One region of the Cellulomonas pasadenensis genome, then DNA from elsewhere that is predicted to be linked to it. Evidence: riboswitches for the same ligand, from Rfam matches in the RefSeq annotation. Region 1 holds a riboswitch; the other holds the start of a gene.
What was found. A riboswitch is a leader RNA that binds a small molecule or an ion and turns the genes downstream of it on or off. The one in region 1 is predicted to bind S-adenosylmethionine.
Positions count from the first base shown of each region.

Region 2: linked by a shared signal. The riboswitch ahead of AB6N23_RS12265 (methylenetetrahydrofolate reductase) and the one ahead of AB6N23_RS03875 (hypothetical protein) in region 1 are both predicted to bind S-adenosylmethionine.

Region 1 is NZ_JBFTEP010000015.1:15,368-18,943, forward strand. It holds gene AB6N23_RS03865 (deoxyribonuclease IV) at 1-473, shown strand, start outside; gene AB6N23_RS03870 (hemerythrin domain-containing protein) at 532-1,014, shown strand; gene AB6N23_RS03875 (hypothetical protein) at 1,079-1,906, opposite strand; SAM riboswitch class IV at 1,923-2,036, opposite strand; gene AB6N23_RS03880 (DUF6318 family protein) at 2,177-2,743, shown strand; gene AB6N23_RS03885 (hypothetical protein) at 2,740-3,576, shown strand, end outside.
Region 2 is NZ_JBFTEP010000083.1:367-3,942, reverse strand. It holds gene metE (5-methyltetrahydropteroyltriglutamate--homocysteine S-methyltransferase) at 1-1,316, opposite strand, end outside; gene AB6N23_RS12265 (methylenetetrahydrofolate reductase) at 1,313-2,383, opposite strand; SAM riboswitch class I at 2,475-2,582, opposite strand; gene AB6N23_RS12260 (hypothetical protein) at 2,740-2,961, opposite strand; gene AB6N23_RS12255 (DNA-3-methyladenine glycosylase I) at 3,093-3,576, opposite strand, start outside.

The sequences.
Region 1 (3,576 bases):
ACGGCGGGCACGTCGGCGAGGGCGACGACATCGCCGTCGGCATCGACAACTGGCGTAAGACGTTCGCGCGCGCCGAGTACCCGGTGCGCGTGCTCGTCGAGAACACCGCCGGCGGCGAGAACGCCTGCGCCCGCACCCTCGACCGCTGGGCCATGCTCTGGGACGCGATCGGCGAGTACGAGGTCGGCGTCTGCCTCGACACCTGCCACGCCTGGGCGGCCGGCGAGGACCTCGAGACGATCGTCGAGCGGCTCACCGCCATCACCGGGCGCATCGACCTCGTGCACGCCAACAGCTCCCGCGACGAGCACGGGTCGAGCCGCGACCGGCACGCCAACTTCGCCACGGGGACGATCCCCGCGGAGCTCATCGCGCACGTCGTCCGGGAGGCCGGGTGCGACGTGGTCGTCGAGACGCCGGGGGAGCGGCAGGCCGAGGACGTCGCGTTCCTCAGGGCGGCGCTCGCGGGCTGACCTCGTCCGCGTGCGGGACTTCCGGGGCCCGCCGCCGAGGGCCTAGCGTCGGGGGCACATGCCTACCGACCCTTCCGCACGCGTCGTCGCGTGGGACCGTCAGCTCCGCGACGTCCACGCCCGCCTCCGAGACAGCCTGCAGATCGCGCGCGACGCGATCGACGACGCGGCCGCCGAGCCGACGTCCCCGCGGCTCGCCGCCGACCTCCGCCTCTTCTGCACCGGCTTCTGCGCCGCCCTCGACGGTCACCACCGCGGCGAGGACGCGGTGATGTTCCCCGAGCTCGTCGCGCTCGACCCGTCGCTCACCGACGTCGTGTCGCAGCTGACGCGGGACCACAGCGTCCTCGCGCAGCTGCTCGGCGCGCTGCAGACGGCGGTGGACGCCGGGTCCCGCGGCGACGACCTGCACCGCCACCTCGACGGCATCGAGGCGATCATGGAGACGCACTTCCGGTACGAGGAGAAGCGCCTGCTCGAGCCGCTGTCGCGGTTGGGGACCGACCGGTCGCCGCGAGAGGTCCTGGGACCGCTGGGCTGAGGCGGGCCTGCGGGGGTGTGCAGCGTTCGTCGCGCCCGGCGTGACGAACGCTGCACGGGTGCCGTCAGAGCGGCGGGAGGACGACCTCGTAGCCCGCGCGCTGCAGCGCCTCCACGTGGTCGGTGCCACCCTCGTACGAGCCGGGCAGGTCGCCGGGGCGCATCTGCGCGTCCGGGTCGGCCCCGAAGATCTGCGTCCAGCCGCCGCCCTCGCCGTGCTGCGCCACCACGACGACGTGCGCGACCGGGCCGCCGCGCGTCCGCATCGGCGGGTCGAGCCGGTACAGCGACGCGGTGTGCGGACGCACCGCCACGAGCGTCGGGTCGAGCGGCAGCGCCCGCTCCAGGACGGCGTACCGAGTGCCCGTCGGCCGGACGACGCCCTCCACGCACGGCGTCGCGGCGCCGTCCGTGGCGACGCTCCTGTACCGCGACCCCACGCGTACGACGCCGCCGTCGTGCAGGCGGACCGTCGGGTCGGCGCTGCGCGCGTGCTCCTCGAACGGCGCGATGTCGTGCACCCACCAGCGCGCGGGGGCGCCGTCGTGCCGGGTCGCGAGGACGACGCCGGGGCGGCCGGTGAGCGAGGGCGGCGTCGGGCTGCCGGTGGTGCCAGTGCCGGCGGAGTCGCCGGTGTCCTCGGTGCTCCTGGTGCCGGCGGTGGTCGCGGTGCTGTCAGTGCTGTCGGTGCGGTCCGGGCGGTCGGCGCTGTCGCTGGGGTCCGGACCGTCGGCGGCGACGTCGCGCTCGACGCCCGTGACGCGGTAGGTCTCGCCGGCCGCCGACACCGCGACCCGCACGCGCGATGACGCCGGCACGTGCCCCCGCTCCTCGGCGACGCAGCCGAGACGGGGCGTGCCCAGCGGTGCGTCGATGTCGAACGGTGCAGCCATGGGTCCTCCTGAGAGGGTCGAGCGTCTTCCCGCACCGGGCGGCGCGGGCGGATCTTCCTCCGGGGGCACCGAGCGCTCCGCGCGGTTGCCAGTCGGCCGGCCGGAGGGCTTGAGGCCGAGCTTCGTGATCGGTGGTGACTGTAGCCGGGCGCACCGACACCGCCCGGCCGGCCCTCCGCCGCCGCCATCCACAGGGTGGGCGCGGGTGGCGTCGACAAAGGCGGGAACCGGTACTTTCCGGGCATGCGATGGCGTGGGCGGGGTGCGGCCGTGACCGCGACGGTGCTCGTGGGTCTCGTGGCGGCGGGCTGCACGGGGGACGCGACGCCGACGGGGCCGACGGCTGCGGAGACTCGGTCGAGCACGGCAACTCCGACGCCGTCGGCGTCCCTTCCCGCGCAGCCGGTGTTCCCGACGCTGCCGGCAGATGCCGGCGCGCCATCGGTCCAAGGGGCAGCAGCCTTCGCGATGCACGCGATGCGCCTCTACACATACACGCGCAACACGGCGGACGTCTCCGAGTGGCAAGCCCTGTCTGGCCCGGAATGCGGCTTCTGCGGCGCCGTGGAGGAGATGGTCGGCGTCGTCGGTGCCAGCGGACGCACCCTTCGAGGAGCGGATGTCGAGGTGCACTCCACGTCGCCGACGGAGATCAGTCCCGGCTCCACCTACTCCGTGACCATGGAGGTCACCGAGAGCGAGTCGATCGAGTACGACGGCGACCAGCCTGTTGCGCGCAATCCCAGCACTCGGTCGACCCTCTACGTGCTGCTGCAGTGGGACCAGGCGTGGCACGTGCTGGAGGTCGACGTGCTCGAGTCAGAGACGGTCGCGTGACGCACGTGCTGCGCGTCGGGGCAGCGGTCCTTGTTGGCGTCGTCATCACGACGACCGCGCTTCCCGGGGGAAGCGGTGGAATTGCCACGGCGGCCCATGCCAGCCACGGCGCCATCGAGATGGGCGCTTACTACGGCGAGCAAGAGCGCCTGAAGCACGAGCGGACCAAGGGCAGTCCGGAGTACGACCTCGTCGACTACCGGCGCGCGGTCGCCTGCCGGGAGGCCGCCGGTATGTGGGTCATCGCGAACGACGACGGCGCGTGCGGTGCCGGCGCCGACACCGCGGTGCCCGCCGAGTGCGGCGAGGACAGCGTGCTGCTGTCGCTGTGGCGGCGGGCGCGACCGTCCCCGGACGCCGCATGGGGTGCGTGGCAGCGGGTCGACTTCGGCGGGTGCGGGGCCGACATCCTGCCCGTGCTCTCCGCCGAGGACTTCCGGCGGCTGCCCATCCCCGCACCGGTGCTCAACGTGCAACCTGCTGCGGACTGGGTGCTCGTCAACAAGGAGACGATCGTCTACACCGACCCGTCTCCGGTGACGCTGACGACGGATCTCCTCGGCTATGAGGTGACCGTCGAGGCGACGCCGACCCGGTTCACGTACGACTTCGGCGACGGCGGACGTCCCCTCGTCACCACCGACCCCGGCGCCCCCTACCCGGCGTTCGAGACGTTCCACGTCTACCGATCCCTCGGCACCCGCACCATCACCCTCAGCACCGAGTGGTCCGGCCGCTACCAGGTCGCCGGCTCACCGGTCTGGCGCGACGTCGACGGCACCGCCCAGACCACCGCCACCAGCGCCCCGTTCGAGGTCGTCGAGCGCACCAGC
Region 2 (3,576 bases), on a different contig from region 1:
GCGAACGGTCCGCGGCGGAACTGCTCGTCGGTGAGCCCGGCGGCGCGCTCGCGGACCTCGGGCCGGACGACGCCGGGGGCCGCGGCGCGGCTGCGCACGGCGTCGGACGCCGCGAGCAGCTGCTCGTGGATGGCCTCGCGGCCCTCGGTGAGGCCCTCCGCGAGCACGGCGACCTCGCGCACCTTCTCGTCGGCGAACGCGAGCCACGAGGCGAGCGTGCGGTCGAGCGCCGGCTCGTCCTCGACGGTGTGCGGGACGTGGAACAGCGACGTCGACGTGCCCACCGTGACGGCGCGCGCGGCGAGCGTCTCCAGCTGCTCGAGCACGGCGAGCTTCGCGTCGAGGTCGGCGCGCCAGATGTTGTGGCCGTCGACGACGCCGCCGACGACGACCTTCGTCGACAGGCCGGGGGCGACGACGGTGGGCGCCTCGCCGCGCACGAGGTCGAGCGCGACGCCGTCGACGTCGGTCGCCGCGAGCACCGGCAGCGCCGGTCCGAGGTCGCCGTAGGGGGCGGCCACCAGGATCGCGGGGCGCTCCGGGCGCGCGAGCTCGGTCGCGAGCGCGCGGTAGGCACGGGTGGTCGCCTCGTACAGCGTCTCGGCGGGCACGCCGATCGAGTCCGACACGAGCGCCGGCTCGTCCAGCTGCACCCACGTCGCGCCCGCGGCGGCGAGCTCGGTGAGCAGGCGCGCGTACACGGGCAGCAGGTCGTCGAGGCGGTCCAGCGGGTGGAAGCCGGCGGGCGCGTCCTCGGTCGGCTTGGCCAGCGCGAGGAAGGTGACGGGGCCGACGACGACCGGGCGGGTGAGCACGCCGTCCGCGAGGGCCTCGGCGAACTCCGTCACCGGGCGGTCGCTCGCGTAGCGGAACGTGGTGCCCGGGCCGATCTCCGGCACGAGGTAGTGGTAGTTCGTGTCGAACCACTTCGTCATCTCGAGCGGCAGGTCGTCGCCGCGGCCGCGCGCGACCGTGGAGTAGCCGGCCAGGTCGAGCCGGCCGTCCGCGTCCTGCAGGTCGGCGAAGCGCTCCGGCACGGCGCCGACGAGCGCGGCGGCGTCGAGCACGTGGTCGTAGAACGAGAACGCGCTCGGGATCGCCGGGGCGTCGGTCGCGAGGCCGAGCTCGGCCAGGCGCGTGCGGGTGCGGCGGCGCAGGTCGGCGGCGACGGCCTCGACGTCGTCGGCGGACGTGCGGCCGGCCCAGAACGCCTCGAGCGCCTTCTTGAGCTCGCGGCGCGGCCCGATGCGGGGGTAGCCGAGGACGGAGCCGGCGGGGAACGCCGGGGCGGCGGTCGTGGGGACGGTGTCGCTCATGACGGGATACCTCGGGGTGTCGTGGTGGGCACGGCGGCGGGGTCGCCGACGGGCTCGGTGGACGTCGTGGGTGCGGTGCGGCCGCCGCGCAGGTCGGCGCCCTCGAGCAGGTCGAGGGCGGCCTCGTGCCGGTTGAACGTGTAGACGTGCACGCCGGGCGCGCCGCCGTCGAGCACGCAGTTGACCAGGTCGACGCTCGCGCGGATGCCCCGCCGGTGCCGCTCGACGGGGTCGTCGACGGAGCCGAGCAGGTCGAGCAGCGACCGCGGCACGGGCACGCCCGTGAGCTCCTGCACGCGCAGCAGCCGCGCCGGGTCGGTGGTCGGGATGATGCCGGGCACGATCGGGATGCTGACGCCGGCGCGGCGGGCCTCGGCGACCAGGCCGAGGTACGCCTCGGCGTCGAAGAAGACCTGCGTGATCGCGAAGTCGGCGCCCGCCTGCTGCTTGGCGAGCAGCGCCTGCACGTCCTGCTCGCGCGTGCCGCCAGTCGCGTGGTTGCCGCGCGGGAACGCCGCCACCGCGACGGACAGCGGACGCACTCGCGCGCGGACCGCCTGGGCCGGGCTGCCGGCGCAGCGCCGGCGCTCGATCTCGCGCAGCAGCTCGACGAGCCCGGCGGCCGTGTCGACGCCGTCCGGGTGCGGCTGCCAGTCCGCCTGGCCCGCCGGCGGGTCGCCGCGCAGGGCGAGGAAGGAGCGCACGCCCTCGTCGAGGAACTCCTCGACGATCGTGGCGACCTCCGCGCGGGACGTCCCGACGCACGTCAGGTGCGCGATCGGGTTCAGGCTCGTCTCGCGCAGCAGCCGCGTGACCAGGGCGCGCGTGGTCTGGCGGGTGCGCCCCGAGGCGCCGTAGGTGACGGAGACGAAGTCGGGCTCCGCCGCCTCGAGCTCGCGCACCGTGCCCCACAGTCGCGGCGCGGCGTCGAGGTCGCGCGGCGGGAACAGCTCGAACGACACCGTCGGGCGGTCCAGCGCGGCGGCCGGCGCGCCGTGCCGGCGTGCGGGGCGCGTCGGCACCTCGACCGTCACGGCGGGCGCACGGGTGTCGGTCACGGCGGTCATCGCCCGGTCCCGGCGCGGCGTCCGGGACGGGGCAGGTCGCCGCCGGCGGGCGGCGCGCCGCCGTCCGAGGGGTCGGCGACGTGGGTGAGCACGCTCATCGTCACTCCATCGTTCCTGGCGGAAGCACCCACACCCTCGACGAGGAGGGGGGTTGCTGCGGCGTCGCTGAGCCAGGTCTCTCGGCCGCTCTGGATGGTCGGGGTGAGCGTAGCGAGCGTGCCCGGATGGCGGACAGGGGCGCCCGGTGAGTGAGACGCGCGGTCCCGTGCAGCGGTCAGGACGCAGCGATCAGTGCGCGCGGCGACCAGGGCCGCGTCGCGGACACCGCCGTGCGTGCCGGGCGGGTGTGCAGCGCCTCAGCGCTCGCGGCGGTGCAGCGACTGCGAGGGCTGCTGCTCGCGGGACCGGCGCTGGCGCGGCACGCCGAACCACGCGCTCGGCGAGCCCGCCGGCACGGACAGCAGGCCGTCCTGGACCGCGGCGAGAACGCTCGGGTCGGGGGCGGCGGAGGACTCCCAGGCGTCCTGGGCGGCACGCACGGCGTCGTGCCGTCCGTCGCCGTCGCGCTGCTCCACCATGCGCGGCACCTTAGTGCGGCCCCGGGTGCTGGACAGGTGTCCGGACCGCGTGTCACCCCAGCGGAGCATCCGGGAGACGCGGAGCCGTCCGTTCCGTCCGGCGCTGACCGGTTCGCCCGCACCGGTGTGCGTCAGGGTCGTGACACGACCGGGCACGTGGCGAGGTGGTCGTCGACGACGCCGCACGCCTGCATCGCCGCGTACGCCGTGGTGGGGCCGACGAACCGGAAGCCGAGGCCCCGCAGCTCGCGGGCCAGGGCCGCCGACTCCGCGGTGCGGCCCGGCACGTCGGCCCACGTCGCGGGGCGCTCGCGCGGCCCGTCCGGGGCGTGCGACCAGAGGACCTCGTCGACCGTGCGGCCGGCCTCGTGCAGCGCGAGCAGCGCGCGGGCGTTCGCGATCGTCGCCTCGATCTTGGCGCGGTTGCGCACGATCGACGCGTCCGCGAGGAGGCGCGCGACGTCGTCGTCGCCGAACCGCGCGACCACCTCCGGGTCGAACCCTGCGAACGCGGTACGGAACGCGGGCCGCTTGCGCAGGATCGTGATCCACGCGAGGCCCGACTGGAACGCCTCGAGCGCGAGGCGCTCGAACAGGGCGTGCTCGTCGTGCACC